Regions from separate parts of the Alloalcanivorax dieselolei B5 genome, predicted to be linked through region 1. Evidence: predicted binding sites of a transcription regulator. Region 1 holds the regulator's gene; each other region holds the start of a gene.

The links. The regulator FNR, encoded in region 1, switches genes on or off when oxygen is low (the NO sensors DNR and NnrR bind a similar motif). The targets are predictions, from matches to a motif close to TTGATNTANATCAA.
Region 2: the regulator FNR is predicted to act here: its motif matches at 4,970-4,983, upstream of paaG (2-(1,2-epoxy-1,2-dihydrophenyl)acetyl-CoA isomerase PaaG).
Region 3: the regulator FNR is predicted to act here: its motif matches at 2,443-2,456, upstream of B5T_RS05495 (OmpW/AlkL family protein).
Region 4: the regulator FNR is predicted to act here: its motif matches at 5,089-5,102, upstream of nirK (copper-containing nitrite reductase).

The regions. Positions count from the first base shown of each region.
Region 1 is NC_018691.1:2,491,056-2,498,979, forward strand. It holds gene corA (magnesium/cobalt transporter CorA) at 1-426, shown strand, start outside; gene B5T_RS11200 (MBL fold metallo-hydrolase) at 461-1,297, opposite strand; gene B5T_RS11205 (hypothetical protein) at 1,378-1,854, opposite strand; gene yaaA (peroxide stress protein YaaA) at 2,076-2,855, shown strand; gene B5T_RS11215 (universal stress protein) at 2,891-3,808, opposite strand; gene fnr (fumarate/nitrate reduction transcriptional regulator Fnr) at 3,805-4,518, opposite strand; gene hemN (oxygen-independent coproporphyrinogen III oxidase) at 4,601-5,974, opposite strand; gene B5T_RS11230 (sulfite exporter TauE/SafE family protein) at 6,039-6,749, opposite strand; gene ccoS (cbb3-type cytochrome oxidase assembly protein CcoS) at 6,739-6,921, opposite strand; gene B5T_RS11240 (heavy metal translocating P-type ATPase) at 6,900-7,924, opposite strand, start outside.
Region 2 is NC_018691.1:894,171-902,094, forward strand. It holds gene B5T_RS04120 (ABC transporter ATP-binding protein) at 1-344, opposite strand, end outside; gene B5T_RS04125 (branched-chain amino acid ABC transporter permease) at 341-1,327, opposite strand; gene B5T_RS04130 (branched-chain amino acid ABC transporter permease) at 1,345-2,220, opposite strand; gene B5T_RS04135 (ABC transporter substrate-binding protein) at 2,294-3,451, opposite strand; gene paaX (phenylacetic acid degradation operon negative regulatory protein PaaX) at 3,764-4,690, shown strand; gene paaG (2-(1,2-epoxy-1,2-dihydrophenyl)acetyl-CoA isomerase PaaG) at 5,088-5,879, shown strand; gene paaI (hydroxyphenylacetyl-CoA thioesterase PaaI) at 5,906-6,376, shown strand; gene paaK (phenylacetate--CoA ligase PaaK) at 6,436-7,731, shown strand; gene B5T_RS04160 (sensor histidine kinase) at 7,824-7,924, opposite strand, start outside.
Region 3 is NC_018691.1:1,201,117-1,209,040, forward strand. It holds gene B5T_RS05485 (PhoH family protein) at 1-1,328, shown strand, start outside; gene B5T_RS05490 (hypothetical protein) at 1,371-2,381, opposite strand; gene B5T_RS05495 (OmpW/AlkL family protein) at 2,615-3,289, shown strand; gene glpE (thiosulfate sulfurtransferase GlpE) at 3,350-3,670, opposite strand; gene rhlB (ATP-dependent RNA helicase RhlB) at 3,745-4,977, opposite strand; gene B5T_RS05510 (DUF938 domain-containing protein) at 5,113-5,694, opposite strand; gene B5T_RS05515 (SDR family NAD(P)-dependent oxidoreductase) at 5,760-6,596, opposite strand; gene B5T_RS05520 (sialidase family protein) at 6,977-7,924, shown strand, end outside.
Region 4 is NC_018691.1:1,406,169-1,414,092, reverse strand. It holds gene B5T_RS06505 (class I SAM-dependent methyltransferase) at 1-101, opposite strand, end outside; gene B5T_RS22990 (hypothetical protein) at 313-708, shown strand; gene B5T_RS06495 (transglutaminase-like domain-containing protein) at 972-1,541, opposite strand; gene B5T_RS06490 (hypothetical protein) at 1,593-1,958, opposite strand; gene azu (azurin) at 2,074-2,529, opposite strand; gene B5T_RS06480 (SCO family protein) at 2,526-3,188, opposite strand; gene B5T_RS06475 (formylglycine-generating enzyme family protein) at 3,185-3,943, opposite strand; gene nirK (copper-containing nitrite reductase) at 3,947-4,942, opposite strand; gene B5T_RS06465 (GlxA family transcriptional regulator) at 5,205-6,158, opposite strand; gene B5T_RS06460 (DJ-1/PfpI family protein) at 6,238-6,930, shown strand; gene B5T_RS06455 (AraC family transcriptional regulator) at 6,941-7,726, opposite strand; gene B5T_RS06450 (sulfite exporter TauE/SafE family protein) at 7,887-7,924, shown strand, end outside.

The sequences.
Region 1 (7,924 bases):
GAGAAACTGGCCCATCTGGAAGACAGCAACGGAAAAATCCGCCTGTGTCTGATGGATACCCAGCGTTCGATCTCCTTTATCCAGCGCTATGTGCGGGCCGACAAGGAGCGCCGCCGCACCTGCTCGGAAATCCAGCATGACCTGGACACCTTGATGTCCCACGCCACTTTTTTGTTCGAGAAGATCAACTTCCTGATGGATTCCACCCAGGGGTTCATCAATATCGAACAGAACCAGATCATCAAGATCTTTTCCATTGCCGCCGTGGTCTTCCTGCCACCGACCATGATTGCCAGCATATATGGCATGAACTTCCAGGTGATGCCGGAACTGAACTGGGAATTGGGCTATCCGGCGGTGATCGGGCTGATGTTCCTGTCGGGTTTCGCCCCGTACTGGTACTTCAAACGGAAGGGCTGGCTGTAATTGCTGGATTGTAGGAGCCTGCCCTGCAGGTTCTTTAAGGAAGGCGCCAGAGGTCAGCCTGGCGATGGGCGCGGCCATCTTCATGCAGCTTGATCAGATGCGCCTCGAGTGACAGACACGCCACACCGTGCAGGAATTCAGGCACATCGTCGTAAACCCGTTTCACCAGGTCCGGCACGCTGGTGGCCTCGCCGGTGAGGGCGGCGAAGACTTTCTTTTCCCGCTCCAGCCGGTGGTTGATGGTGTGATCCACCAGCGCCAACGGCTCGTCAATGACGTCGCCATGCCCGGGAGCCATGCGTTTGATATCCCATTGCCGCAGCTTGTCCAGGGAAGACAGATAGGCGTTCATGGAGCCCGAAGGCGGGGCTATCACCACGGTGGACCCCTGAATCAGATGGTCGCCGGTGAACAGCAGCGCCTCTTCCTTTAGCAGGTAACACAGGTGGTTACCGACATGACCGGGTGTGGCGATCACCTCCAGGGTCAGGCCGCCGCAGTCCACGGTATCACCGTCCTTGAGCTCGCGGGCCGGTTCCCAGGTGGTGTCCTGCAAACCATCGTCCGGCACCCAGGGGCCTTCCAGCACGGCACCGGTGGCGGCGGCCAAGTCATGGGCTCCGGGGGAATGATCGCGATGGGTGTGGGTGACGATAATGCGCTCGATCGGTCGCCCCAGTTCCTCGGCCGCGGCCAGCAGAGCCCGGGTATGCTCCGGGTCGGTGGGGCCGGGATCAATCACCGTCAGGGCGCGGCCGCCCACCAGATAGCTGTTGGTGCCGGGGCCGGTCATCATGCCGGGGTTACGGCCCAGCACACGCCAGGCATTGGTAGCGATGGCCGTGGACTGGCCGGGAATCAGCGCCGCCATGGTAACTCCATTGGTTCGGGAAGCGCATTGTGACCATTTAGTCCTGGCTTGCAAACCCCCCGGTATGACGGCGACCGTGCCTATTCGCCGTACACTTGTACTTCCCGGACCCGCAACTCCCAACGGTCCGGGGTCTGCATGCCGCGGTCGCGGTCGGCCACCACCGCCACGGGATAGCGGCCACCGGCGGGCACATGAATGGACACTGGAATCCGCTCTTCATGGAGTGTCTCGCAGGCTTTCGCCGGTGGGCAGGAGAGGGCGACCGTGTCCAGCAGCACATGGGCGATGGCATGCTCCCCCCGGTTGCTGATCTCGCCGCTTACCCGCACCCCGGTCTCCATCTGACTGACACCGGTGACAGTAACGGTGATCGATGCGGGATCACCGGATACCAGACGCTCCTGGTCGGTGAACAGAAAGGAAATCAGCATCACGGCGCTGGCCACGCCGACCCCGGTGAGCACCAGATAGAAAGGGCGCCGCCCGGCCTGCCAGCTGCCCCAGAGCAACACCACCACCGCGGTCACCACCGCCAGAACCAACAAATACCGCATGCTCTTTATCCTTCTGTTTTGTTTCCCCGGCGCCGCCGCGATCCTCGTCCGCCGGCGTCACCCGGATTGGAACCGGCCCTGCCTATGCCGTTCAGTGGTCCAAACTATGGCCGCTTGCGCTACCATCTATGGCTGCTTAATCATGAGCCGTGCCCCGGCATGGCGGTTGCCAGACCATCATGATGGCGGTATTCACGATTTCATGCCACGGAGGAAAACCCATGCTGATAGTGGTCTCGCCGGCCAAGACCCTGGATTACGAGTCATCATTGCCGGCGCTGCGCGCCACTCAACCGCGCATGCTGGATGACAGTGAAACACTGGTGGAAAGAGCCCGCAAACTGTCGCCGGCGGATCTGTCCAGCCTGATGGGGGTGAGTGACAAGATCGCCCACCTCAACGTCGAGCGCTTCGCTCTGTGGCAACGCCCCTTCAACAAGGACAATGCCCGTCCGGCACTCTTCGCCTTCAAAGGGGATGTTTACACCGGACTGGATGTAAGCCGGTTCAGCAAGGACGACCTGGCCGCCGCACAGCATCGGCTGCGCATGCTGAGCGGTCTTTACGGAGTCCTGCGGCCGCTGGATCTGATGCAACCGTATCGTCTGGAAATGGGCACCAAACTGGACACACCGGCCGGCAAGGACCTGTACGCCTTCTGGGATGAACGCATTACCCGGCAACTGATCAAGGACATGCGCGCCGTGGGCACTGACGTGCTGGTGAACCTTGCTTCCAATGAATACTTCAAATCCGTGCGAACCAAACTGTTGCCGGGGCCGGTCATCGAGCCGGTCTTTCAGGATGAGAAGAACGGCAAATATAAAGTCATCAGTTTCTACGCCAAAAAAGCCCGCGGCATGATGGCGGCCTGGATATTGCGCAAGGGGTTTGAAAAGCCCGAGGATCTGAAGCGATTCAGGGAGGCGGGGTATCGCTATGACAAAACGTCTTCCACGGACACCAAACCGGTGTTCCGAAGAGCCGAGCAGGGCGGTTGATCGTGGCCCTTTTCATACAGAAAAGGGCCACGATTTCACTGCCAGTCGGCCTCAAAGCCCTCGGGCTTGATCACCAGCACATCATTGCGGGCGTGCACCAGCAGGGATTCGGCGGTGGCGCCCAGCAGCAGCCGTTCCACTTTGTTGCGGCGCACCGTCCCCACCACCAGCACATCGGAGCCGTTATTTTCACAGTAGTCGGCCAGGGTGCCGGCGATTGGCCCTTCCAGCATTTCCGTGCGCTCCAGCGGCAGACCGTGGCGCTCGGCGAAACGGTCCAGAGCGTCGCGGTGACTCTTGCGAATGCTCTCGGCACTGGCGGCGTATTCAGGCAACGCTTCTCCCGCCACCAATAACAACGTCTCGTCCGGATGTTCCAGCACGTGCACGGCGTTGAGTGACGCCTGCAGCGGCGCCGACCATTCCCGGGCAGCGGCCAGTACGGTGGCGTCCAGGCCGTTCTCGTCTTCTTCCTCCGGCTCGATCGCCGCGGTAAACACCGGCGGCTCGCTCCAGGGACGGTCCTGCACGCAAAGCACCGGACAGGGCGCTCTGCGGATCAGCAGCCAGTCCCGTGGCGTAAACAGATGACGCCGCAGAGTGCCTTCCTCGCTGGTATGAACCACCACCAGGCGTGGTTTGGCGGCAATTACCGTCTGCCGCAGATCTTCATCCTGATCCTTGTGCGTGGTGATATGCACGGAGGCCTCGGTACCCGCCAGCAAGTCCTGGATACGCCTTTCCCAGGCGTTACGGATTTGCTGTTCGGCTGCTTGCCGGCGTTTCTGGTCCAGTCCCACGGCACGGCGCATGGCCGACGAATCGCTATTGACGGTCACCACTAGAGGGCAGCCCAGTGCCGCGGCCAGCAGCCGGCCTTTCTTCAACGCCGGCTGCGGAGCCTTCAGGTGGCGGTCCAATACAACGAGAATGCCATCGGTCGGAATAGTCATGGTGCCTCCACTTGTAGTCTGCCGCTGCCGCAAAGCGCCTCCCGGTCGATGATTTCCACATCCCTGCCGTCCACCAGCAGCATCTCCTGCTGCTGAAAACGGGTGAAAATGCGGCTCACTGTTTCCACCGCCAGTCCCAGGTAATTGGCGATGTCGTAGCGGGACATGGGCAGACGGAAGCGGCTGCTGCTCAAGCCCCGGCGCTGCTGACGCGCGGCCAGGGACAACAGTAGAGAAGCCACTCTGTCATCCGCGCTCTTCTTACTCAACAGCATGTGCAGTTCGCGGTCGGCTCGGATCTCGTTGCTCATCAGCGAGAAGAAGTGATGCTGCAAGGAGGGGATGCGCTGCGACAGATCCTCCAGGCGATGGAAGGGGATCTCGCACACCGTGGCGGTTTCCAATGCCTTGGCGTTGGAAACGTGGTGCGCGGTGCTGATGCCGTCCATGCCGACGATCTCACCCGGCAGGTAGAAGCCGGTAACCTGTTCCTCGCCCTCATCGGAGAGGACATAGGTCTTCAGGGCCCCGGAGCGCACGGCGTAAACCGCTCCGAACGGGGAGGCGGCGCGAAACAGGTGCTCTCCGCGCTTGAGAGGGCGGCCGCGGCGGATGATGCCATCCAGTTCGTCAAGCTGGGAAGGCGCCACCGCCAACGGCAGGCAAATGGGGCTGAGACTACAGTCGTTGCATGAAACGTGACGAGGCATGCTGCGTACCTCCATATTGGATACACTGCGTAGTGCAATTACGGCTTGAGACATTATGGTCTCCCGGATCGGTGACGGCGAGCTAAATAATGCGACTGAATCGCTGTGGGTTCGGGGTGCCGGCATAGCGGTCAAACAACATCGCCAGAGCGCGCACCACCAGGCGCCCGGTATCGGTGACCTTCAACACGGGGCCGTCCATATCAATCAGCCCCAGTTTCTCGAATTCGCCCAGCGCGGCCAGCTGGTCCTTGAAATAATCGGCGAAATCCACTTCCCAACGCTGTCGAAAGGCGACCAGATCCAGCCGCAGGTCGCACAGCAGCCCCATGATCACGTCACGGCGCAGGCGATCGTCCCAATCGAGCAGGAAACCCCGCTCGATCGGCATACGCCCCTCTTGCACGGCTTCCTGCCAGTCGCTCAGAACCTTGACGTTCTGCGCGTAGAAATCATCAAAAGCGCTGATCGCGCTGATCCCCATGCCCAAAAGGTCGGCGTCGCCATGCAACGAGTAGCCTTGGAAATTGCGGTGCAGGGTGCCGTTGCGCTGCGCCACCGCCATGGGATCGTCCGGCAGGGCAAAATGATCCATGCCGATCAGCACGTAGCCGGCCGCCTCCAGGGTTTCGCCGGCCAGTTTCAGCATGGCGAGTTTTTCCTCCGGACTGGGCAGCGCGGTTTCCTGGATTTGTCGCTGCACCTTGAAGCGCGCCGGCATATGGGCGTAGTTGTAAAGTGAAATGCGCTCCGGGCGTAAAGCCAGCAACTGTTCCAGGGAGCGGGCCAGGCTGGAGGCGGACTGCCAGGGCAAACCGTAAATCATGTCGGCATTGATGGAGTGGAAACCGAAATCCCGGGCGGCCTCGAATACTTCGGTGATCAGCTCGAGGGATTGCTCCCGGTTAACCGCTTTCTGCACCACCGGATCCAGATCCTGAATGCCGATACTGAGCCGGTTGAAACCCAGCCCCCGCAGCAGCCCGAGACGGGCGCGATCCACCGTGCGCGGATCGACCTCGATGGCGTACTCGCCGCGATCATCTTCCAGCAGATTGAAATGACGGGCCAGGTCATAGACCAGCTCGGTCATCTGCGCGTCACTGAGGTAGGTGGGGGTGCCGCCGCCCCAATGCATCTGCACCACGGGCCGTTGCGGGTCCACCAGCGCCGCCTTGGCTTTGATCTCCTGCTTCAGGAAGGTCAGATAATCCTCGGCCTTGGCCCGGTTGCCGGTGATGATCCGGTTGCAGGCGCAGTAGTAGCACACCGTGGCGCAGAACGGGATATGGCAGTACAGCGACAGTGGACGGCGGGCCTGATTACCGCGGGCCGCGGCCCGCCGGTAGTCCTCCTCGCCGACTTCCTCATGAAACTGGGTGGCCGGCGGATAGGAGGTGTAGCGGGGCCCGGGGCCTCCGAATCGGCGGATCAGATCCGGATTCCATTGCGTCATGTCAGCGCTCCAAAGGGTAATGGCGGCATCATGCCACTATGACCATCGCCGACCTTGATGCAGATCAAGGATGGTGATGGACATGGACGTCTCCGGGCAGCCCGTGCTGAAGAAACACCAGCGCCAGCGCCAATGTCATCGCCGCCGCCACATATCGGGCGGGCCCCCGCCGCAACCGCGCCAATTGCCCGCCGAACACGCCGGCAGCGCCCACCGGCAGCAGGGTAGTGGCGCCGAACATCCCCATGACCAGGGCACCATCGGCCCATTCACCGGTTCCGGCGGCCAGCACCAGGGCGGAATAAAGCAATCCACAGGGCAAGAACCCCCACAGACCACCCAGTGCCAGCGCCTTGAGCGGGTGATCCACCGGCATCAGACGGCGCGTCAGCGGGGACAGCCGGCGCCACAGCCCGGCCCCGAGACGCTCCAGTGCCCGGATCGGCGCGCTGCGGCCGAGGAAATGAGCGGTCAGCAAAACCATCAACAGCGCTGACAGCAACGCTGGCCAGTGCCAACCGCCCGCCACCGGGCCACTGGCCAATTGACTGCCCAGGCCTCCGGCGACCGCGCCCAGACCGGCGTAGGTCAACAGGCGGCCGCTGCCAAACAGCCCCTGCCAGGCGATCAGCCTGCTGCCGCGCCGCCGTTCTTCGGGGATCGAGAAGCTCAGGGCGGCAGCGATGCCGCCGCACATTCCGGCGCAGTGCAGGGCACCGCCGACGCCGAGGGCGAGCGCACCGGTCAACGCCACGGTAAGCGGGTCAACGATCATGATCGGCCCCCTTGCCAGCGTTTCGCCGCTGTTCTCGGTCTTCGAAAATCACCGTCCAGGCGGCATGATCCAGATCCTCGAACTGGCCCTGGCGTAAAGCCTTGAACAGCGCCCACACCGCCACGGCGAGGAACAGCAAGGCCACCGGAATCAACAAGAGCAGGCTTTCCATGTGGTTATCCTATTGGCGTTGAGTGTCACCAGCAGTGACGAGGCGGACATTCCCAGAGCCGCTGCCCAGGGCGGTATCCAGCCGGCCATGGCAAGAGGGATCGCCACCAGGTTGTAGCCGAGAGCCCAGGTCAGGTTCTGGCGGATCACCGCCTGGCAGCGATCCGCCAGACGGGGCAGATCAGCCAGCCCCTGCAGCCCCTCGTTGAGCAAATAGATCCCGGCGGCGCGACGCGCCAGACTGGAAGCCGCCGCCGGTGCCACCGATACCGTCGCCCGCAACAGCGCGGGCGCGTCGTTGATGCCATCTCCCACCATCATTTGCGGTCCTTCCTGCTGCTCCAGTTTCTGCAACCAGGCCGCTTTGTCATGGGGCGCCAATCGCGAGCGGGCTTCGCCGATGCCCAGTTCATCAGCCAGCGTGGCCACCGGCTCGGCGGCGTCGCCGCTGGCCATGCGCAGCCGCCACCCCCGTTGACGCAGTTGCTCAAGTACCGCCGGGGCTTCCGCACGTGGCTGGTCCCGCAACCAGAACAGCGCCTGGGTTTGGCCGTCACGTGTGAGGGTCAGACACGTCTCGCCGCCACGACTCAACTCCGGCGCCCCGCCCATGGCCCATTGGTGGCCCTGAAAACGGCCGCGGGCGCCGCTGGTGCTCAAACGCAAGTCCTCGATCGGCACCGGCGATAAATCATCAAAAGCCCTCGCCAGCGGGTGCGGATGATCCCGTTCCAGACCGGCTGCGATTCGGGGCAGGGTGGTGAGTCCTTCCGCCCCGACGTCGGCGGTGGCTTGCCACGCCACCCGCTGAAATCGGCCGGTGGTCAGAGTGCCGGTCTTATCAAACAGGACACCGCGAATACCCGGCAAGGATAAAAACTGAGAAGGGGAAGCAATCAGCAAGCCCAGCTTCAGCGCCCGGGCCAGCGTGGCGGACAGTGTCAACGGCACCGCCAACGCCAAGGCGCAAGGGCAGGTCACCACCAGCAAGGCCAGCATGTGCT
Region 2 (7,924 bases), 1.6 Mb from region 1:
GCGGCCAGGGCGCCGCTACCGAGATGGCGATGGCGGCCGAGCATGACGTTTTCCAGGGCGCTCATATTCATGCAGATTTGCAGATTCTGGAACGTCCGCGCCATGCCCATTTCGCAGAGCTTGTGGGGTTCCCGGCCAGTGATGTCGCGGCCACCCAGGGTAACCGTGCCGGCGCTGGGCTGGTACAGGCCGGTCACCAGATTGAACAGGGTGGTTTTGCCGGCGCCGTTGGGACCGATGATCGAATGCACATGGCCACGCTTCACATCGAAGGACAGATCCTCGATGGCGTGCACGCCGCCGAATTCCTTGCTCAGGTTGGTGACGGAAAGCAGAGCGCTCATTGGGCACCTCGCTGCAATCGCTGGAGCACGCTGGGCAGCAGTCCCCGGGGCAGAAAAATCATCACTGCCATCAGAATGGCGCCGAACACCACCATCTCCAGCTCCTGGAAGTCGGTGAGAAACTGGGGAATGAGCACCAGGATCGCGGCACCAATGATGACACCGAAAGTGGAAGCCATGCCGCCAAGTACGACGATGGTGATCAGTTCAATGGAGTGTTCGAAAGAGGCCACGGTAGGGGTGATGAAACCACTGTAATGGCCATACAGGCTGCCTGCGATGCTGGCGTAGACGGCGGAAATAACGAACACCCGCAACTTGTATTTGGCGGTGTCCACGCCGGCCACCTGGGCGGCGATTTCCGAACCGTGCAGCGCGCGCAGTGCCCGGCCCAGTGGTGAGTCGATGATATTCAGTGCCAGCAGTACCGCCACCACCAAGACCGCCGCGGCGAGCAGATACCACAATTCCACGCCGGTGAACGTCAGTCCGGCGAACTGGTACTCGCCGAACACGCTCAGTTCGTGACCGAAAAGGGACAGCGGAGGTAGACCGATGCCGTCCGGGCCACCGGTGAGCTGCTCTTCGTTGTTGAGTACGATGGCGGCGATCACGCCCAGGCCCAGGGTGGCCATGGAAAGATAGTGACCTTTCAGGTGCAGGATCGGCCGCCCGACCAGCCAGGCCAGTACGCCGACGCCGGCGGCGGCACTGAGCAGGGCCAGCATCGGGCTAAGAGTGTACTGGCCGGTGAGAATGGCGCTGGCGTAGGCGCCGGCGCCGTAAAACGCGGCATGGCCGAGACTGACCTGGCCGGCGTAACCCACCAGCAGATTCAATCCCACCGCCACGGTGGCGGTGAGGCAGATCTTGGTCAGCAGGTCATAGTGGAAATCGTTACTGACCGCCAATGGCATCAGTGCCAGGATCAGCGTCAGCAGTAGCAGGCCCCCGTATGGGGACATCAGAATGGTTTTTTTCATCGTGCTCGCGCCCTTCATCACACCCGCTCCGCGGCCCGGCTGCCGAACAAACCGTTGGGCAGGAAAAACAAGATGGCGAGGATGATCACGAACGGCACCGCGTCCTTGTAATCGGAGGAGATATAGCCGGCGGTATAGGCTTCGCTCAAGCCCAATAACAGACCGCCGACCACCGCGCCGGTGCTACTGCCCAAGCCACCGATGGCGGCGGCGACGAAGCCTTTCAGCCCCAGCATGATGCCGACGTCATAGGCGGTGAAAGTGATCGGGGTGACGATCAGGCCAGCGGCGGCGCCGAGCAGTGCGGAAATACCAAAGGCCACACCCAGGATGACCTGGGTCTTGATGCCGGCGAGCCGGGCGGCGTCCTTGTTCATGGAGGTGGCGAGAATTGCTTTACCCAGTTTGCTGCGGCTGAAGAACACCGCCAATGCCACCACCAGCACCACGGCGATACTTAGGATCCACAGGCTTTGCGTCAACAGGGTGGCACCGCCGATGGAAAGGGACTCGGTGGCACTGAAGCGGGGCAGGGCATGATACTCCTTGCCCCAGAAAAACTGAGCCAGCCCCCGCAGGAAGATCGAAGCGCCGATGGTGATGATGATCAACGTCACCACGTCGGCGTCCCGCGCCGGAGCGATGGCCAGGCGGTGCAGTAAAATGCCCGCCACCGTGGCCAGCACCAGAGCGCCCACCATGGCCGCCGGCAACGGCAGGCCGGCTCCCACCAGTACCACTGTGCCCATGCCACCGATCATCAGGAATTCGCCCTGGGCGAAATTGATCACGTGGCTGGCGTTGTAGATCAGGGTGAAACCCAGTGCCACCAAGGCATAAATGGCGCCCAGGGTGATCCCCGAGAACGTGAACTGAAAAAACTCGCTGAACATGTTCGGTCCTGCCTGGAAAGAGGGCGGTGAGAGCAAGCATCCGGGGTGCCGTCCATGGCGCCCGGCGGGTGGATTACTCCACCAGCGTCCAGTGGCCGTCCTTCACTTCCAGAATGCGGAAGGAATCATAGGACAGCCCCATGTGGTCCTTGGCGCTCAGGTTGTAGGTGCCGGTGACTCCGACATAGCCCTGGATGCTTTCCAGAGCGTCGCGCACTTTCGCCGGATCGGTGGAGCCAGCTTGTTTGATCGCTTGCACCGCCAGTTGGAAGCCGTCGTAAGCGTAGCCGCCAAAGGTCGACACCGAACTGTTGTAACGGTCCTCATAGGCTTTTTTGTAGCCGGTGACCACGCCATGCTGGGGATCGCTGTCGGGGATGGTATCGGCCACCAGCAAGGCGGTGGCGGGCAGGCGCAGGCCTTTGGCGGCATCGCCGGCCAGTTTCAGGAAGCTGTCGGAAGCGACGCCGTGGGATTGGTAAAACGGCAGTTCGATGCCCAGTTGCTTGTAGTTCTTGGTGACAATGGCCGGGCCCTGGCCGAAGTCGAAGTTGAGTACCGCCTGCACGCCATCGGTATTGCGGATGCGAGTGAGCTGAGCGGTGACGTCGGTATCCTTCGGGTTATAGGTCTCGTCGGCCACCACCTCGATCCCCATGGCTTTGGCTTCCTCCAGGGTCACGTTACGTCCGGAGGCGCCGAAGCCGCCGGTGCCGGAGATCAGACCGATCCGGGTGAGACCGCGTTCCTTCATGTCAGTGAGTACGCGGCGGGCGGCCTGACGATCGGATTGCGGCATCTTGAACACCCATTTCTTCACCGGGGTGGAGATGGTTTCCGCGCCGGCCAGAGAGATGAACGGCACCCGCGCCTGTTCGATCACCGGCACCGCCGCCATGGTGGCGCCGGTGGTGCTGCCACCGATGATGAGATCGACTTTGTCCTGCCGCAGCAGCCGGGTGACGAAGGTGCGGGCTTTGGAGGCGTCACCGGAGTCGTCATAATGAACCAGCTGGACTTCACGGCCCAACAGGCCGCCGTTTTCGTTCAGCTGGTGTACATACAGTTCCAGGGTTTTCAGTTCCGGGTCGCCGAGAAACGCGGCCGGGCCGGTGACGGAGAGGAAGGATCCGATGCGAATGGGGTCTTCCGCCTTCGCGACCGGGGACAAGGAGGCCAGGCCCAGCGCCGCCACGGCGCCCACGGCTAGGTTCTTCAGCATTGTTTTCATTATCACACCTATCTGCGTATGCCCCCGGAGGGACTTTTGTTTTTATGCGCCTTGCCGGAGCCCGGTGGCGCGGGACGTCCATCAGCGTCCTTGTTTTTTCAGGTATAAAGCGATACGAATTTCAAGTCAAGATCAAATTTAATGTGTCATAAAAGTTGCTATATTGGCCCAAGTGGCTGTTTTATGGTGCTATTCATTGGCCTTTTATGTCTCCGGACAGGAGGGTTTGGTAGCATGTCGCGCCGCCGGAAAGGCCGGTATCACGCTGATTTGGACGCCCCGGAAAGGGCCCGGAGATAGGAAGATCGCCCAGTGGATTTGCAATGCGAGCAATTGGAACGCTTGATCGAACGTTTTCAGCAGCGCCGGCCGCTGCGTACCGGTTCTCTGATCATTACCCTGTTCGGTGACGCCATTGTACCCAGGGGCGGCGCGGTGTGGTTGGGCAGCCTGATCGATCTGCTTGAACCCATGGGCATCAATCAGCGTCTGGTGCGCACCTCGGTGTTCCGTTTGACCCGGGAGGGCTGGCTTATCGCGGAGAAAGTGGGGCGCCGCAGCTACTATGGACTCACCGCCGCCGGCCGCCGCCGTTTCGAGAAGGCTTTCAAGCGCGTTTATTCCGGTGTGCAGCCGACCTGGGACGGCGCCTGGACGCTGGTCATCCTCAACCAGCTGGATCCGGACGCCCGTCGCGATGTGCGCCAGGAACTGGAATGGATGGGGTTTGGCGGTTTGACGCCGGGCATGGTGGCCCACCCGATGGTGGACCGGGCCGAACTGAACGCCACGCTCCAGGAACAGAATGCGCTGGAAGACACCATCATCTTCGAGACCCGGGCCCAGGACAGTTATGCGTCACGGCCGTTGCGTTTGCAGGTGAGGGATGCCTGGAATCTGGAGCAGCTCTCGGAAGGGTACCGGGAATTTCTTGATCAGTTTCGGCCGCTCTGGCAGGAAATGAGCAAGCTGGAGACGCCACCGCCGATGGAGTGCTTTCTGGCGCGCACGCTGCTGATTCACGAATACCGAAAACTGCTGTTGCGTGATCCGCTATTGCCGGAAGAATTATTACCTTCGGACTGGGAAGGCCGCGCCGCGCGCCAGCTTTGCCGTAATCTCTACCGCCTCACTTACCGTGGCGCGGAGGCCTGGATGAGCGAGCGCACGGAAACCGCGGAAGGGCCGTTGCCCGAGCCGGGGGATGGTTTCTATCAGCGTTTTGGCGGGCTCGACTGACTAAACGCTGGTGGTTACAAGGCCGCTGTGGGAGCTTGCCCTGTAAGCGAATTGTGCTTTCGGGCCCAGGACATTCGCTTGCAGGGCAAGCTCCTACAGCGGGCTTCCCGGGCCGCCCTGATTCCTTATTGAGTTTTCTTGTGGGAATTTTGGTAGCACAAAGGGAATGACCTAGGCTTTGAGCTTATCTTGCTGAAATTAAAAGAAAAAAACGCCTTATTCCGGATCTTGTTCTTATTCTGTTCTTCTAATTCGATACACAAATATGGATTTGGCGTTTTGACTTGTGTCATGTCTGGGCTATGCTTTCCAACCATAGTTTGGCGTCGGAACTGCTCGGCGGATCACTGTCCGGCAGGTCTGATCATCGATACCAAGAAAAAGGCAGGACCGGATTATGGAGTTCGCCACCATTGCGTTTGATCTGGAGGACGGCGTCGCCACCCTGGCGCTGAATCGTCCGGAACGTCTGAACAGTTTCAATGAGCAGATGCACCAGGAAGTACGGGAAGCCCTGTCCATGGTGGAGCGGGACGACAGCGTACGAGCCCTGCTGATCACGGGTAACGGACGCGGTTTCTGTGCCGGCCAGGATCTGTCCGACAGGAGCGTGGTGCCCGGCGCCGAAGCGCCCGACCTGGGTTCTTCCATTGAAACCTGGTACAACCCATTGATTCGCACCCTGCAGCGTTTGCCGATGCCGGTGATCGCGGCGGTCAATGGGGTCGCCGCCGGTGCCGGCGCCAACATCGCCCTGGCCTGCGACCTGGTCATCGCCGCCCGCTCCGCCAGTTTCACTCAAGCCTTCTGCAAGATCGGTCTGGTGCCGGACTCCGGTGGCACCTGGCAGCTGCCGCGCCTGGTGGGAATGGCCCGCGCCAAGGGGCTGTCCATGCTGGGTGACAAACTGACCGCCGAGCAGGCCGCCGCCTGGGGTTTGATCTGGCAGTGCGTGGATGACGACGCGCTGCGCTCCACCGCCACGGACCTGGCTCGCCATCTGGCCGCTCAGCCGACCCGGGGTCTTGCTTTGATCAAACAGGCATTGAACCAAAGCTTTGACAACGATCTGGATACGCAGCTCGACGTGGAGCGGGACCTGCAGCGTGAAGCGGGCCGTACCGAGGATTACCGCGAAGGCGTCGCCGCGTTCATGGAAAAGCGCGCACCTGAATTCAAAGGCCGCTAAGGCTGTCCTCCCATCTGGAGATTTGCATGGCCGATCCGAATACCGCCACCGCGGCGCTGGACAGTGTTGCTTTGGCACGGCGTTGTGCCGAGTCCATGTACCAGCGGGATACCGCTACCCGCGAACTGGGCATGACGCTGAAAACGGTTTCTCCGGGATGCGCCGTACTATGCATGCCGGTGCGTGATGACATGATCCAGGGGCACGGCTCCTGTCATGGTGGCTTTATTTTCGCCCTGGCGGATTCCGCCTTCGCCTTTGCCTGTAACACCTATAACGAAGCCACCGTGGCCTCCGGTTGTTCCATTGAGTATGTGTCGCCGGGATTGCCTGGTGATGTGCTTACCGCGGAAGCGCGGGAGTTGACCCGTAAAGGGCGAACCGGTGTTTACGACGTGCGTGTCACCGGCGGTGACGGCCAGTTGGTGGCCTTGTTTCGCGGCAAATCCTACCGCGTTCGCGGGCCGGTGATTCATGATGAAGAGAGCCAGGCATAAGCGGCTCTAGGCAACGCAGACAGACTCAATGACAGAATAACGAGAAGCGGAGCATGAACATGCCATTCAACCTGGAGAATCGTTTCGATCCGGTGGAGCGGGTCAGCGTGGATGAGCTCAAGCGATTGCAAGTGGAGCGTCTTCGTTGGAGTCTCACGCATGCCTACAACAATGTGGCGTTCTATCGGAAGGCGTTCGATGACATCGGTGTTCATCCTTATGATCTGAAATCGCTGGACGACCTGCGTCACTTTCCGTTCACCACCAAATCGGATCTGCGCGACAACTATCCGTTTGGCATGCTCGCCACGCCCATGCGGGAAGTGGTGCGGGTGCATGCTTCCAGCGGCACCACCGGAAAACCCACGGTGGTGGCCTATACCCAAAACGACATCAATAACTGGGCGGATGTGATGGCGCGTTCCATCCGTGCCGCCGGAGGCCATGCCGGCGACAAGGTGCACGTGGCCTATGGCTACGGCCTTTTCACCGGTGGTCTGGGCGCGCATTACGGCGCCGAGCGTCTTGGTTGCACGGTGATTCCCATGTCCGGTGGCCAGACCGAGAAGCAGGTGCAGTTGATCCGTGATTTCGAGCCGGACATCATCATGGTGACACCGTCCTACATGCTCAACATCGCCGATGAAATGGAGCGGCAGGGCATGAACCCGCGCGAGTCCAGCCTGCGGCTGGGTATCTTCGGTGCCGAGCCGTGGACCCAGACCATGCGCGAGGAGTTGGAGAGCCGTCTCGGCATCAGCGCACTGGACATCTACGGTTTGTCCGAAGTGATGGGGCCGGGTGTGGGCATGGAATGCATCGAAACCAAGGATGGCCCGACCATTTGGGAGGACCATTTCTACCCGGAAATCATCAACCCGGAAACCGGAGAAGTGGTGCCGGACGGCGAGTACGGCGAACTGGTTTTCACCTCCCTGACCAAGGAAGCACTGCCGATCGTCCGTTACCGGACTCGCGACCTGACCCGGCTGTTGCCTGGCCAGGCCCGGCCCATGCGCCGCATCGACAAGATCACCGGCCGCAGCGACGATATGCTGATTATCCGCGGCGTGAATGTCTTCCCCACCCAGGTGGAGGAGCAGATTCTGAAGATCGAGGATCTGGCTCCGCACTATGAAATTCATGTGGAAAAGGAAGGCAATCTGGACTGCGTGACGGTACGGGTCGAACGCAAACCGGAGTCTGGTGCCGAATCCACCGACGTGGCCAAAGCACTGCAGCAGCGGGTGAAAACCCACATCGGTATCAGTACCAAGGTGGAGGTGGCCGATACCGGCTCGCTGGCGCGTTCCGAAGGCAAGGCCAGACATGTTTTTGATCGACGGCCGAAGTAGCGGTGTTGGACGCGGAGCGGGGTTCCCGTCGAAGTTGCTGGTGGTTGCATTTCGAATCGCTCCCATCCGAAAAGCAAGCTCTATCGGACACCTTATCCTGGGGCGACAGAGTGTTCGTCAGCGGTGCTTTGTTGGGGCAGGGGGATCCGTGCTTCCATACAAAATTCGTAAGGGGCGCCTGTCAGACAGTACA
Region 3 (7,924 bases), 1.3 Mb from region 1:
ACTCTCTGATGAACTTCGAAGAGCACCGGGTGGTCATTCCGATGACCGTGCTGGAGGAACTGGATCGCCTGAAAACCGGGAAATCCCACACCGCCGCGGATTGCCGCGCCGCTATTCGTTTGATCGACAGGGTTATCGGCAAGGCGTCGCCGTCGGAAGTGGAAGCGGGGATTCCTATCCAACGGGGGGAGAATCACCACCAAGGAACGCTGACCGTTCTGATGCCACAGAGCGGACTGACGCCGCCATGCCTTCCCGAACATCTGAACGACAACCGGATCATCAATGACGTGGTGGCGATGATCGCCGCCGATCCCGATCGCCACTACGTGCTGGTCACCAAGGATATCAACATGCGCCTCAAGGCGCGGGCCTGTGGTATCGACTCCGAGGATTACCACAACGACCAGCTGGTTTCCGATATCCGCCAGCTCAATCAGGGCTATTTCATGGTGGAGGGATCGTTCTGGGACCGGGTCGACGCGGTGGAGACCGAACAGCACGGCGCGGAAACCCTGCACCGTTTGTCGCACGGTCTGCTGGCCGGTGACATTCTTGGCGAGGAGGTGTATCCGAATCAGTTCATTCTCGATGAGCAGGGCTTCGTCGGCCGGATCATGTCGGTGGAGGCGGGCGTGGCGACCTTGCGCCACTACAGCGAACAGACGCTGATGGACCAGCAGGCCTGGGGACTGAGACCGATGAACATACAGCAGGCGGTGGCGTTGCACCTGCTGCTGGATCCGGACGTTCATCTGGTGACGCTGACCGGCGCGGCCGGTTCCGGCAAAACCATTCTGGCGTTGGCCGCCGCCATTGAAATGACGGTGGAGCAGAAACGCTTCAATAAAATCATCGCCACCCGTTCGACGCCGCCGCTGGCGGAAGAGCACGGTTTTCTGCCCGGCACCGAGGAAGAAAAGATGGATCCGTGGCTGGGCGCGATCAATGACAATATCGAAGCGTTGCACCTGAACGATGAGAACCCCTCCGGCAGCATCCAGTACGTCAAGGAGAAGGCCAACATCCAGTTCAAGGCGATGAATTACATTCGCGGCCGCAGCTTCCAGAAATCACTGATCCTGATCGATGAAAGCCAGAACCTGACGCCGCACCAGATGAAGGCGATCATCACTCGGGCCGGTGAAGGATCGAAGGTGGTGTGCCTGGGTAACCTGGCGCAGATCGATACGCCGTATTTGTCGCCCACCAGTTCCGGTCTCACCTATATGACCGAGCGCTTCAAACACTTCATTCATGGCGGCTCGGTGCAACTCAATGGCGTGCCGAGGTCGTTGCTGGCGGAGTACGCGGAAACCTGGTTGTAAATGGAAAGGGTCGGACGTCTGGCGCCGGACGTCCGACCTTCCTCACTCCTGCAGCGCCTGACCCAGCACCGACAAGCACGCCTCGCTCTGATAGAAATCCCCCAGCGCCAGTTCTGCCCAGGCGCTCAATACGCCTTGTTCCTTCAATACCCCGGCGCCACGCGCCAACGCCGGCGCCAGCGTGTCGCGGCGCGCTGCCGTATCGGTGTGCATGGCCTGGAGCAGTGCGGGCAGACTCCATGCCATCAAGCCCTCGATCGCCGCGCGAATGCCTTCCATTACCAGCCGCCGGCTGTAGTCCAGCGCGGCGACATGATCGGACAACAAGACTCCCTGGCGCACCAGGCCCGGCAACGCGTCATCCGGCACATCACGCAGTAGCGCCGCCGGCTTCATCGGGGCGATACGGCCATAGGCATCGCGGGCCAGCTCGGCAATGCGATCGTTGCTCAGCTCCCGGTTCAACCACTGTTCACCGGTCTTGAGCGTGGCACGAATATTCTGTCTCAGGTAGGAACGAATCGGCTCTTCCAATCCGCCCATGGCCCGGCCCACGCTTTTGCGGCCCAGCTTCATCATGCTGCTGACGCCGGGCAGCTTGGCCAGGGCATTCTCTTCCAGCAGGAAGTTCTTGATGCCGGTATAGAGCATTTCGCTGACCATCTGACTGATCAGCGGATGATTCAGCACCGCATGAATGGTCCGCTCACGCAGGCTCCGCAGGCGCAGCAGTTGTTCCAGCAGGGCTTCGAACTGGCCTTCATCGAGCAACTCGCCGAAGGTCACCGGATCCTGGCGGGCGCTGTTCAACAGGGCATGGGCCACGGATTCGATCACCGGCTGCAGCCCTTCCGCGGTGGCCACATGCGCCAGCCAGTCATCCACTACCTGACCGAGCACTTCGGCGTCCACCAGCGCCCCCAGCGGCTGGTCCGCCAGTATCGTCACGCCCTGGTCCAGCAGGCCGTGCCAGTAATCCGGCTCGCACAGACGTTGGCAGACGTGTTCCACATGAGCTTGCTGTAACGCTTCAGCCAGTTCTTTTCGCTTCATTGTTATCGGTTCCGCTGTGTCCGTTTTGCTTGTTCCGCCGGCTACCGAATCCTTCTGGATCTTGATCCACGACAAGAGACGGTGCCCGCCGGCCCGGTGTAATACCACAGAACCCTGGCGATGCCGAGGGTTCGTGTCCAGGCCCGCGCGGTCGGGACGACACTATCGTTGGTGTGGAATCGTCGATGTGAAATCGTCGGTGCGGACATGATGAGCCAAGAAGGGAGCTAAACATGCAACTATGGGGACGTGGCGCCTTGGCGCTGGCGCTAATCGGCAGTGTGGGTCTGGCCCAGGGGTACGAGGCCGGAGATATCTTGGTGCGCGCTGGTGCGGCCACGGTGTCGCCCCGCGTGGACAGTGACGCTTTCTCGGTGGCGCCGTTGACTGGCGCCAAGGTGGACGTGAACAACGACACCCAGTTCGGGTTCACGGTCGCCTACATGATCAACTCACGTTTTGGCGTCGAGCTGCTGGCGGCCACTCCGTTCAAACATGATCTCTATGTGGAAGGCGCGGGGTTGGGCCGTACCGATATCGGCGATACCAAGCACCTGCCGCCAACCCTGATGGCGCAGTACTACCTGCCGGAGCTGGGTCCGGTGCGTCCCTATGTGGGGCTCGGCGTCAACTACACCTACTTCTTTGATGAGAACATCCATGATGGCGTGGTCAGTCCGCTGATCGGGGGCGCCAACGCCGATGTGTCGCTGTCCAACTCGGTGGGCTGGGCCGCTCAGGTGGGGGTGGATCTGGCCATGGGTGACACCTGGTTCGTCAACCTCTCCGCCTGGCGGGTGGATATCGATACCGAGGCGCGCCTCAAAGTGAACGGTTCCACCGTGGATAAAATCGATGTGGAACTGGATCCGCTGGTATGGATGGTCGGTATTGGCCGGGCGTTCTGAAGCCCGCTGGTTATGTCGGGGTATACCATGCCGGGGCGCTCAGCCCCGGCCTTGCCGTTGTCAGCCTTCTTCCTCGACCCGGTCCGGGTAGGCCTGGCGCCAGTGCTCGAAGCCGCCGTCCAGACTCACCGCCCGGGTGAAGCCTTTTTCCGTCAGAAAATCACAGGCCGACTGGCTGGAATGGCCATGGTAACAATAGACCACCAAGGCCTGGTCACGGGAGGTGGTGGCCAGAAAATCGTCCAGACTGGCCTGGGTCAGCGGCACGGCGCCGGGAATACGCGCCATGGCGTGGCTGCCCGGGTCCCGCACATCGATAAACAACGCCTCTCCGCTGTCCAGAGTTTCCCGGCCTTGTTCCGGTGAGATTCGCTGGGCCATGACGCCTCCCTTGTTGCGTTGCGTTGCGTTGAGCTGCGTTGCGTTTGCCGTTCTTTCCGCTTACCCGGAATGGTTCAGGCCTGGCGCTGGTCTTCCAGTAGTGGCGCCGGCGGATGCTCGCAGGGCAATTTCATGCCGATGGCTTCTTCCAGTTGCGGCAGCAGGAAGGCATCGTCCTCGCAGGCGAAACTGATCGACACGCCGCTGGCCCCGGCGCGGCCGGTACGGCCGATGCGATGGACGTAATCCTCGGGATCTTCCGGCAGATTGAAGTTCACCACATGGGAGACGCCGTCGATGTGGATGCCCCGTCCGGCCACGTCGGTGGCGATCAATACCCGAAGGTCGCCGGCGCGGAAGCGCTCCAGGGTCTTCATGCGCTGATTCTGCGGCACGTCACCGGAAATCAGCGACACTTTCAGGCCCTTTTTCACCAGCCGGTCGTTGAGCCGGCGGGTAATGTCCCGGCGGTTGGCGAACACGATCACCTTTTCCATGTTTTCGCTGATGATCAGGTTGTACAACAGATTGAATTTGTCTTCCGTGGCGGTGATATAGACCTTTTGCTCCACGGTTTCCGTGGTCACCTGGGCCGGCTCGATTTCCACCGTCACCGGGTCCTCGGTCCAGCGCTGGGCCAGCGCCATGACGTCCTCATTGAAGGTGGCGGAGAACAGCAGAGTTTGGCGGTGGCGATTCGGCGGCGTCATCCGCACGATGCGTTTGACGTCGGGAATGAAGCCCATGTCCAGCATCCGGTCGGCTTCGTCCAGGACCAGCGATTCCACCCGGTCCAGCCACAGATCACGGCGTTTGGCGAAATCCAGCAGACGGCCGGGGGTGGCCACAAGGATGTCGATCAGGCGGGTTTGCAGGCGTTCCTGCTGACGGTTGAAGTTCATGCCGCCAACCACACTCATCACCTGCAGGTCGGTATAACGGGCCAACTGCAGGGCATCTTTCTCGATCTGCATCGCCAGTTCCCGCGTCGGCGCGACGATCAGAGCGCGCGGTTCACCGGCGTAGCGGGGCACCGTCAGAGGGTGACGCAACAAGTCGTTGATGACCGTGATCAGGAACGCGGCGGTTTTGCCGGTGCCGGTCTGGGCTCGCCCGATGGCATCCGCGCCGGCCAGAGTGTGGCGCAGGACCTCCGCCTGGATCGGCGTGCAATACTGGAAGCCTGTTTCGGCGATGCCGCGCATCAAAGGCAGTTCCAGATCGAAGTCATGAAAACGGACCTCGCCCTCTTTCTCCGGTACCTGGAACTGGTCCAGATCCCAATCGCTTGTTTTGTCTTGTCGCATCACGTTGCTCGGATTGCTCTCGCCGTCGGGTGGAAAGCACGGGCCATCACGGAATAAATGGCCGGATCAGGGAAACGTCGGCCTGTGCCCATGCAGTCATTCATAGTAGTGAAAGGGCCCCCCGGGGAACAATCGTCAGTGGAACACCAGCAGGCGATTGTTGGCGGGCATAGCGTGGTCAGCCAATAAAACACGTCCGTGGCGTGCAAACAAGGCCACTACCCACTCCTGGTCGCGAATTCCCATGCTCAGGGACTGGCTCTTGAGGTGCAGATCGAAGCGGCGGTTGCCATCGCTGGTGTAATGCCCCTGGTAATTGAACGGGCCATAAATGTAGGCACGGGCTTGTGGCGTCAGGTGCTCGCAGAGGTGCTGCACGCACCGCTCCACCAGCGGTCGGGACAGGATGTGGAAGGTGTTGGCGGTGTAGATATGACGGAAACGATGCCCCGGCCAGCGGCCTTGTACCCGCAGCATGGTGGCCGCTTGCAGGGAGGGGGAGGGATGAGCCTCCAGCCAGCGGTTCAGGCCGGTCATGTTCTCCGGCTGCTCACTGGGATACCAGCGAACAGCCGGGAACCGGGGCGCCATCCAGATGGCGTGCTGACCGGTGCCGGAGCCGATCTCCAGCAGGTCGCCGTGATCCAGATAGCGGGCCAGCACCTCGGCGATGGGCCCCTTGTTGTTCTCGGCGGCTTGGGAAAACGGTCTTTGCATAGGGTGTCCGGTCGTGGTGGGATCGTCCCTGTCTTCGGGCTGCCGTCGCCACGACCGGTGCGGCGCTAGCGCCGCATCAGTTTCTGGCCGGCCACCATCAAACGCTGGTAGCTGGTCGGCAGCAGCCGCTGCATGCCGTCGATGGCCAGGGCGTCGGAGCCGATCAGTACCCGACGTTTGTTGGCCCGCACGCCCTTGAGGATGGTGCGGGCCGCTTCCTCGGGGGTGGTGCGGAACAGTTTCTCGAAATCCCGGCGGGCCTTGTCGGCATCGGTGCCGGTGATTTTTTCCATGCCGCTGCCCATACGGGCATTACGGGCGATATTGGTCTTGATGCCGCCGGGATGCACGGTGGTGCAGGAAACCCCGCCGTTCTCGATCTCCAGTTCCTGGCGCAGGGATTCGGTGAAGCCCCGAACGGCGAACTTGGCGGCGTTGTAGGCGGACTGGGTCGGTACGCCAATCAGCCCGAAGACACTGGAAACGTTGACGATGTGCCCTTCGCCGGCGGCTTTGAGGTGCGGCAGGAAGGCCTTGGTGCCATACACCACGCCCCAGAAATTGATGCCCATGAGCCACTCGAAATCCTCGTAGCTCATCTCTTCCACGGACGCGCCCAGAGCGACGCCCGCATTATTGATGACCAGATGGGCGGCGTCAAAGTGGGCCATCACTTCGTCGGCGAAGGTATAAACCGCGTTCCGGTCAGCGACGTCGAACACCTTGGATATGACTCGTTCCGAATCCAGGCCAAGTGCTTCGACGGTCTCCCGCAGGCCTGCCTCGTTAACGTCGGAGAGTGCCAGTTTGGCGCCCTGGGCGGCCAGTTGTCCGGCCAGTGCGCGACCGATGCCGGAGCCTGCGCCGGTGATCACCGCGACCTTGTCCTTGAAACTTTTCATGTTGGAAATCCCCATGACTACGTGGAGCGGAGTGTACCGGCATCGATCATGCAGAACGGGCCAATTGCCAACGGGGGACTGGCTCCGCCGCCAGCGGCGGCGGGCCCTGATGTCGATCAGTGGGCGTTGGGCCGGGCGTTGATCACGTGGCCGAATAGGACAGGTGGATTCTGGCATTGTTACGCTTTTGTCAAAGTGTCGCCGCGGTCGACGTTTTTTGATGGAGTTTCCGCTAACAATGCGAGCCAATGGTAAAAACAGCGGCGCAAATGCAAGTAAATGAGCATCAGGCGTCGCATTTGGCGCGAAGAACGCTAGAGGATAAATTGTAACCAGTGTTAACCTTCGCTTTTCGTACGACATAGAAGAAGCCGATCTGCATGGCCTTGAACAAATGGATGCATTGGGGAATAGGCGCCTTGCTCCTGGTGGCGTTCCTGATGGGGTTGCCTGGGCGCGCGTTGCATTCCGACCCCCCTTTTATGGCTGAACATGTTCCCGCTCACGATGTGGTTGATGGGCAGTGGCAGATGCGTTTCGCCTCCGACGCGGAAACCGCTCTGGTCCACGCCGCCTCCATGGTGGAGCTGCCCGATGGCCGGCTGCGCGCCTTCTGGTTCGCCGGCAGCCGGGAAGGAGCCCAGGATGTGGGCATTCACTCCAGCGTGTTCGATCCCGCTGCCGGAGCCTGGAGCGACGAGACCACGGTGGTGACCCGTGACCAGATCCGCGAGGGATGGGGGCGTCACGTCCGCAAGCTGGGCAACGCGGTGCCGGTGCTGGACGATAATGGCCGCATGCGTCTGTTCGTGGTGGCGGTGAGTTTCGGCGGCTGGGCCGCCAGCCGTCTGGTGGTGCTGGAGTCCTGGGACCAGGGGGAAAGCTGGCAGTTTGATCGCGCCTTGACCACCTCGCCCTTCCTCAATATCAGCACCTTGGTGAAGACGCCGCCGGTGCGTTTCGCGGACGGTTCGGTGGGGCTGCCGGTCTACCATGAGATGATCGGCAAGTTCGGCGAGATGCTGCGCGTGGGCGAGGACAACCGGATTCTGGATAACGCGCGCATCGGCCATGGCCGCAAGGCGATTCAGCCGCTGGTACTGGTGGACAGCCCGCACCGGGCCACGGCGTTTTTGCGTAACGAGAGCGATGACCATCCGGGCATGCTCTATCGCAGCGATACCTACGACGGCGGCAGCGAATGGACACCGCTGGTCTCCTCGGGACTCCCTAATCCCAGTGCCGCCGTTGGCGGTGTGGCGCTGAGCGAGGGGCACTGGTTGCTGGTGGCCAACTGTAATTCGGTGGAACGGGATGATCTGTGCATG
Region 4 (7,924 bases), 1.1 Mb from region 1:
AGCGTCTCCTGGATCGTCCGGCGCAAATACCCGGACCAGCGCCGATCATAATCCGCGGCGAGACGGCCATAGGATTCCAGTACCGGCGGCTTTGATTTCATTTCGTTTCTCTTTTCACAGGAGGTTTCACGGCAGATCATCTTCCATTACGGATTTCACAAGCAATTCGCGCGCCAATAAAAAGTCAATAGGAAATGACCACTTTGTCTTGTAAGCCTTTTGCTCGAAGAATTCCGCCCTGGCTGATACCAAAGCTATGACAATATTATTACTCTCATGCGTTCTATCGCACTTTATTGGGAGATCACGGATATGGAAATCCGACACGCACTGGAAGTACTGCGGGACCTGGCGGAAGGTGTTGATCCGGTTACCGGGCAGCCTTTCCCGCAGCACTCGCCCTATATTCATCCGGACATTACCCGGGCCCTGTTTACCTGTATCCAGGACATTCGTTACCGCCGTTCCTCCGCCGTGACCCTGAGGGATAATCCGGCGACGGTCCCAGTAGTGAAGGGGCCGCATTATCTGAACCGGCCCTGGACGCCGGAGCAGAGCCGGCAATTGCGGGATGCTTTCCTGTCAGGGCTCTCAGTGGAAGCTCTGGCGCTATGCTTCTCCCGTTGCCCACCAATGGTCAGGAGTGAGCTGCAACGTCAGGGGCTGGTTCCCGGGGGGGATGATGAGAGCGCAACATCTTCCCGGTGAACCCCCGTAAGGACCACCGCTGCCCCACAATTTCGAAACGACCTATCTCGCCCGACAGCTTCCCACGGAAGGGACTACGAAGTCGCTGTAGGAGCTTGCCTTGCAAGCGAAGGCTTCCTGAGCCCAAGGATTCGCTTGCAAGGCAAGCTCCTACAGCGGCCTTGTAGCCATCTTTGAATTCATGTCTGCAGCGCCTGCCGATATAACCCTGGCAGGAATTCAAATACCGACCCTCTTCATACAGAAATGGGCCGCGATACTGCTTACTCCCAGTCCGGCAAATGCTTCAAGAGCACTTGAGCATCGTCGTACGCGTTCAGCGCCGCCACCACTTCCGGCAGCGGATCGGGGTAATAGCCGGGCAGATCCCGCTCACCCGGCAGATCAAGAGGGAACGCCAGGCGCTCCACCGGCGGTTCGAAGCGGGCATCGACACCCGGCCGATTACCACGGGCATCTATCCGATACCAACCGTGCTCCGGCAGGAACACTGCGTTGAGTCCGTGCAGACAATACGGAGCACCATCGTCATTGACGCTCAGACGCTGGTAGCAAAGGGCGGCGGGCAAGCCATTCGCCCTCAACAGTGCCGCCAGCAAGTGGCTCTTGGCGTAACAGAAGCCGCTGCGTTCGCGCAGCACTTGTGATGCCGAGCAGGTCACCGGGGAGAGTTGATAATCGATGGAATGGCGAATCTCATCACGCACCCAGAGAAAACACCGTTCCGCTATCCCCACGGGATTATCCTCCTGCCGCGACAACTCATCGGCCAAAGCCCGAACATCCGGATGGTGCCAATCCACTACCTCGGTCGAAGCCAAAAACGTTTCCATACCCTTCCTATCTCTCCAAAATGGACATCACCCGTACGAACGAGAACCCTATCAATGCACTCTTTCGACAAAATGCTGGCCCACGCCAATCATGGCCCCCAAAACCAGCAGGCATAGGGCATATCGCCCCACCCTGCGGCCTTGCGCCTTACCTTCTTCAGACACGGAGGGAGGCGGCTCGGTCTTGTTACCGAAGATACGGACCAATAACCGATATGGAAGCAAGAGAATCGCGGCCACGCCCGCTTCCATCAATCCAGCCAGCGTCGCCAGGACCAGGAATCCTATCAGGACTTTTATACCGCCCATCAGAGCGAGGGTCGCTAACAGATACCCGACTCCCAGAAACAACAAGCCGACCCCGAGCAGCGTCAACAAGCCGGCTCCGTCCATTATTTTCTCGAAGAGCGGTTTCATCCCTGATCACCTCTTTCACCGCCTGTTTGAAGGCCCTGCTTGAAGGCGCGGCGCCGGCAGTGTGGAAGACTTCCGGACAGGGTATCAGCATTCGACTTGAATTCCAGGGTAACGGTTAGTTCACCACCAGTTTCCCTTTCATCATCGTCCAATGGCCGGGGAAGCTGCAGAAGAAGGTATAGTCCTCTGCCGCTCTCAAACGATTCCCGGTAATGGTCAGCGAGGTGGATTGCCCACCCCCGATCATGTCACTGGCGCCGATGACGCGGTCATCGTCAGCCGGCACATAACCGTTCTCCGGCCCGGCCTTCATTCCGGCTTTCGCCACGTCCTTGAAGTCTCCGGTCAGCGTCACCACCACGTTGTGGCCCATGACGTTCGCGCCGAGCTTGCCGCTGTGCACCAATTCAATGGTCACGGCTTCACATTGGGAGGACACCGTGATCTCGGATTGGTCAAAGCGCATATTGTCGTCGCCATGCAGGGTAACCTGGCAGTTATCGGCGGCCTGTGCCAGAGAGGACAGCCCCCAGATCAGCAAGCCGACAGTAGTGTAAAAAGCAGTGTTCATCGGTGATCTCCTTGAGCTTGAGAGTGATGGGATGCCATGACCGCCTCGACCTCACGGACGAAGGCCGGATCCGGGACGCCGGCCATTTTCTCGGTACGTGCCACGATGCGGCCATCGGCGTCCAACAGCAGCCAGGCATTGGTGTGATCAAAGCCGCCGTCGTCACGTTGACGGAAGCGGATATCCAGCAGCGCGGCTATGGTTCGCTCCTGGTGATCCCGGGGCCGCAAAAAGGTCGCCCGTTGCGGCGACAGACGATAACGGGTCATGGTTTCCGCCAGCACTTCAGGCGTGTCATGGTCCGGATCCATGGAAATGATCAGTAGCCGGGGAGCCGCCGCCCCCTCTTCCAGGAGCCGCTGTTGCACGCTCATGCCCTGGTGAATGATCAGCGGACAGCTCATTCGGCAGCGGGTGTACACCATCGAAACAAGGCGGGGTTCTCCACGCAGATCACGCCACTGCAATGCCTTCCCTAGCTCATTTTCCAACGTCGCAGACAGTGCGTAGACGGAGTCGCCGGGCAGACTTTGCTCGCCACGCACCGCCTGAGGTATCAGCATCGTCAACACCAGCAAGGGCAACAGCACACTCAGGAAGTCCCAGGGTCTGCTCACAGCGGAGCGGGATTGCGTATTTTCTTCACGATTCGCTTTCATGGTAGCTCCTTGGCACAACGAAAGCCGAGGTTGAATAAGGTGGTCCGGGCGGACAGTGCCGACAGCAAGGCCACTCGTTTGATCACCGCATAATCACGGCGATCGGAGAAGGCCAGCGCACTGCCACCGCAGTACCGTAGCGGGCTTTCGGTATCGACGTTGCGGTTATCGGCGGCGGCCATCATGCCGGCGTGGTCCCAGGGCCATTCCCAGACCAGCCCATGAAGGTCATGCACGCCATACACATTTGGCTCGCTCTCTCCGGCGGCACGGTGAGCCCCGGGGGTGCCCACGGTCAGGATCCGGCGGCGGCGATCGGCATCATCACGGGCATCCGTCTGGTGGGCATCGGCGGCGGCAGCGAATTCCCACTCCAGCCAGGTCGGCAACCGCGCGCCCCGGGCACGGCAGTAGGCGTCCGCGGCGAACCAGCTCACCCGGGTCACCGGGAAATTCAGAGTGCCGGGGTGTGGAGCCAGCGGACTTTCCCAGTGAGACAGGTAGCCGGCGTCGGCGAACAGACCGGGAATCCGGTCCCGGCGCCATTGCGGGTGCGTCTCGACAAAAGCCAGAAATTCCACTTCACGCACCGGTTTTGACATCAGCTGATACCCGGCGACGACGCCCTTATCACCGCCGTTGCCAAACCGTAAACTGGAGTGGAAGGGGCCGCCGGGCAATGGCACGTACTCGTTCGCCAGCACCGCCGTGCTCAGTACACACAGCAACGGAATCCAGCTCCCCTTCCCTTTCATCCTCTATCTCCCACCCTCGGCTTCAGGGTATTCCCCACTGAACTGCTGGCCGGTGTAGATCTCCGGTTTCATCTCTCCGTCCACACTGAGAATGCCCAGCGCGCCTTTGTTGAAAGTGCGGAAGATACTGTGATCGACCAGAATGAAGTTACCCGGGACCTCGGTGGTGAACTCGACCATGGCGGCTCCCCCCGCCGGGATCAGCGTGGTTTGCACGTTCTCCTGATACTTGCTGCCCCCTTCGTAGAAGACGCGATCGAAGATCTCGCCAATCACGTGGAAACTGGATACCAGGTTGGGGCCACCGTTGCCGACAAACAGACGGACCTTATCCCCGGCGTTGGCGGTCAGCGCCCCTTCCCCGGTCAACGCCCCTTCGCTGCCATTGAAGACCACGTAGGTGGGGTGCTCGTCCACCGCCTTTTCCAGACTGAACGGTTGCAGACCCGGTGCGCCATGGTCGCCCTCGGTGTAGAAGTCGCCTTGCATGACGTAGTACTCACGATCCACCGGTGGCAATCCCTCCTCCGGCTCCACCAGAATCAGGCCGTACATACCGTTGGCGATATGCATTCCCACCGGCGCCATGGCGCAGTGATAGACGTACAGACCGGGGTTCAGGGCTTGGAAGGTGAACTGCGTTTTGTGGCCCGGCAGGGTGAAGGTGGCTTCCGCGCCACCGCCAGTTCCGGTGACCGCGTGCAGATCAATGTTGTGCGCCACATGGGAGTCATGGCGGTTCTTGAGGTGGAACTCAACGGTGTCACCCTCACGGATCCGGATGAAGCTGCCGGGCACCGTGCCGCCGAAGGTCCAGAACTCGTAGGTAACGCCATCGGAAAGGCGCATTTCCTGTTCCACCATTTCCAGGTCCACCACCACCTTGGCGGGACCTTTGCGGGAAATCGGTGGTGGCACCAGCGGCGGTGCCGTTAATTGAGCCTGCTCCACCGGAAGCGGTGCTTCGGCTGTTGCCTTGCCGGTTGTGCACCCATTCAAGAGAAGTGCCAGAGCGATCCCCCCGGCGAGCTGCTTCAGTACGGTATGTGATGTTAATCCAGATTTCATGGCCGACCCTCACTTTGGTTATCGGGCTCTACGTCGCGGTCTGGATTAAATATGCATTTAAAATGAATCTTTATGTTTTGACCGGTATCAATGAGTGAACCGCACCAACACATGGCGGTGACAAACCGGAATGATCAGTGATCTGAATCAATAATGATGGCGGTGGAACACGAAGGAGGAGGGAGCAGGATCCTCAGCGTCGAGTGTCCCGGCGGGCCTGGCGCCGCAGCGCCTGCGGAGGATGCCCGAACCGGCGAACGAAGGCGCGGCGCATTCGTTCCGGATCATTGAATCCGAACATGGCGGCAATCCGCTCGATGGGCTCGTGGCCGGCTTCCACCCGGTGCCGGGCCGCTTCCACCCGCAGCCGTTCCACTGCCCGCGCCGGGGTCTCCCCGGTTTCGGCACGGAACAACCGGCTGAACTGGCGCGTTCCCAAACAAGCCGCCTCGGCCAGACGTTCCACCGGCAACGGTTCATGCAGATGGGCACGGGCAAAGTCCAGCGCCATGCGAACGCGATCGGATTCAGGCTCCAGCGCCAGCGCCTCGGAAAACTGCGACTGATCTCCGGAGCGCCGTTGCTGTACCACCAGCTCCCGGGCGGCCGCGCGCGACAATTCCAACCCCAGATCCTGCTCGATCATGGCCAGCGCCAGATCGATACCGGCGGTGATGCCCGCGGAAGTCCAGATATGGCCATCACGGATGTAGATGCGGTCACCTTCCACCTTCAATGCCGGATAGTGCCGTTGCAGTTGAGCGGCATAACGCCAATGCGTGGTCACGCGGCGCCCGTCCAAAAGTCCCACCGCCGCCAGGATCACCGCACCGGTACAGACACTGGCGACCCGGTTGGCTCGCCGCGCCAGACGCCGGACAGTGTCCCGTTCTTCGCGCTGTTCGGCTAACCGGTGAGCCCCCCTGCCACCGACCACAATCAGCGTATCCAGCATCGCACGACCGGGTTTGAGGGTGTCTATGGTGATACCGGCGGTGCTGCGCACGCCGCCGCCCTGGCGGGAAAGCACGCGTAGATCGTAGGCCTGCTCCGGGGCCAGCTGATCCAGCCTCTGAAAGGCCGCCAGCGGGCCGCTGAGATCCAGCAACTGGAAGTCGGGGAACACATAGAAGGCAATTCGATGCATGACGGAAATCGAGGGAAACTGGTCATTGGCGCCACCACCTTGCTCCCCTAATCTGAAGGCGTCAAGCAGGAGACCCACCATGACGCAAACTTTGAATATCGTGTTCGCCGTTTACGATGATGTCACCCATCTGGATTTCACCGGCCCGCATATGTTCTTCGCGCGGCTGCCGGGTGCCCGGATCCAGGTGGCTTCTCTGCACGGTGATCCGGTGCACGCCGACGGTCTGGTATTCGCCGAGCTGGCGGCACTCACCGATATCCCCCACTGTGATGTGCTGTGTGTACCCGGCGGCCTGGGCTGCGTGGCGGTGATGGAGGACCCGGCCTATCTGTCGGAACTCAAACGGTTGGCCGCCAGTGCCCGTTATCTGACCTCTGTGTGCACCGGCTCCCTGATTCTCGGCGCCGCCGGCCTGCTGGAAGGCAAGCGGGCCGCCTGCCATTGGGCCTGGCGGGATATGCTCGGTGAACTCGGCGCCATCGCCGATCCGGAACGAGTGGTGCGCGACGGCAATCTGATCACCGGTGGCGGGGTGACCGCGGGTATTGATTTCGCGCTCACCGTGATCGAGGAACTGGCCGGCGCCGATGTCGCCCAGGCAATTCAGCTCGGACTGGAGTACGCGCCACAGCCCCCCTTCAACGCGGGCCGCCCGGAAACCGCGCCGGCGCCGATACTGGATAAAGTCAATGACGCCATGGCCGCGGCCATGCCGGCACGCTGGGAAGCCACCCGCCGGGCGGCGCGGCGTCTATCGCAAGACAACTGAGGCGACCACCTCAATCCAGGCGATGCCGTGGGCGGTCGGGGCGGTAATGGGAGGGCGGCTGGCCGAGCCGCCGCCGAAACATGGTGGAGAACGACGCCGGGCTGTCGTAGCCGTATTCAAGGGCAATGCGGGTGATCGATTCCCCTGCGGTCAAACGCTCCAGCGCCAGCACCACGCAAGCCTGCTGTTTCCAACGCAGAAACGACAGGCCGGTTTGCTGTTTGAACAGGCGGCTGAAAGTGCGTTCGCTCATGGCCAGACGCGGCAGCCAGTGTTCGATACGAGCGTGAATATCCGGCTCATCCAGGAACGCGCGGCAGACCTTCTGCAAGCGCTCATCCTCGGGCAACGGAATATGGAACGGCAAAGACGACAGCCGCGCCAGCTCATGGAAAACCAGACCCGCCAAGGTGCCGTCCCTGCCATCCAGGTCATACAACAAAGGTAACTGTACCGCTTCCGCCAACAGCTGACGCAGCAACGGCGACACTTTCACCACCTGGCACATCGGCGGCGGTCTGATCACCGCGTCGGGTTCCAGATAAAGGCTGTGCGTGCTCACCCCCAGCATGCGCACTTGATGCGCTTCCTCGGCCGGGATCCACACCGCCTGCCCGGGCGGCACCACCCAGTTCCCCGCCCCCGTGGCAACGTGCATCACACCCGTAGCGCCGTAGAGCAATTGCACCCGGCGATGGCGGTGCCAGGGCAACACCTGCCCATCGGCATAATCGGTGCGGATCGCCACCAAGGGGCGCGGCGTATCGTCAATGTCGTCGATAGGGATGTTTCGCATCGCCCTCTTCCAAGCCTCTGTGCCCAGGCCGCTATGCCCATCCTGCCTCACCCTGGCCGAAACACGATCAGGGTTGGCCGGATCGATGATACCGGCTCGGCAGCAGCGACGTATGCTTTCGACTCCGAAAACAATCCAGGCACAATGGGACCCGACTATCATGGACTACATTATCGTCATTGCCGTGGCCGGCTTCGC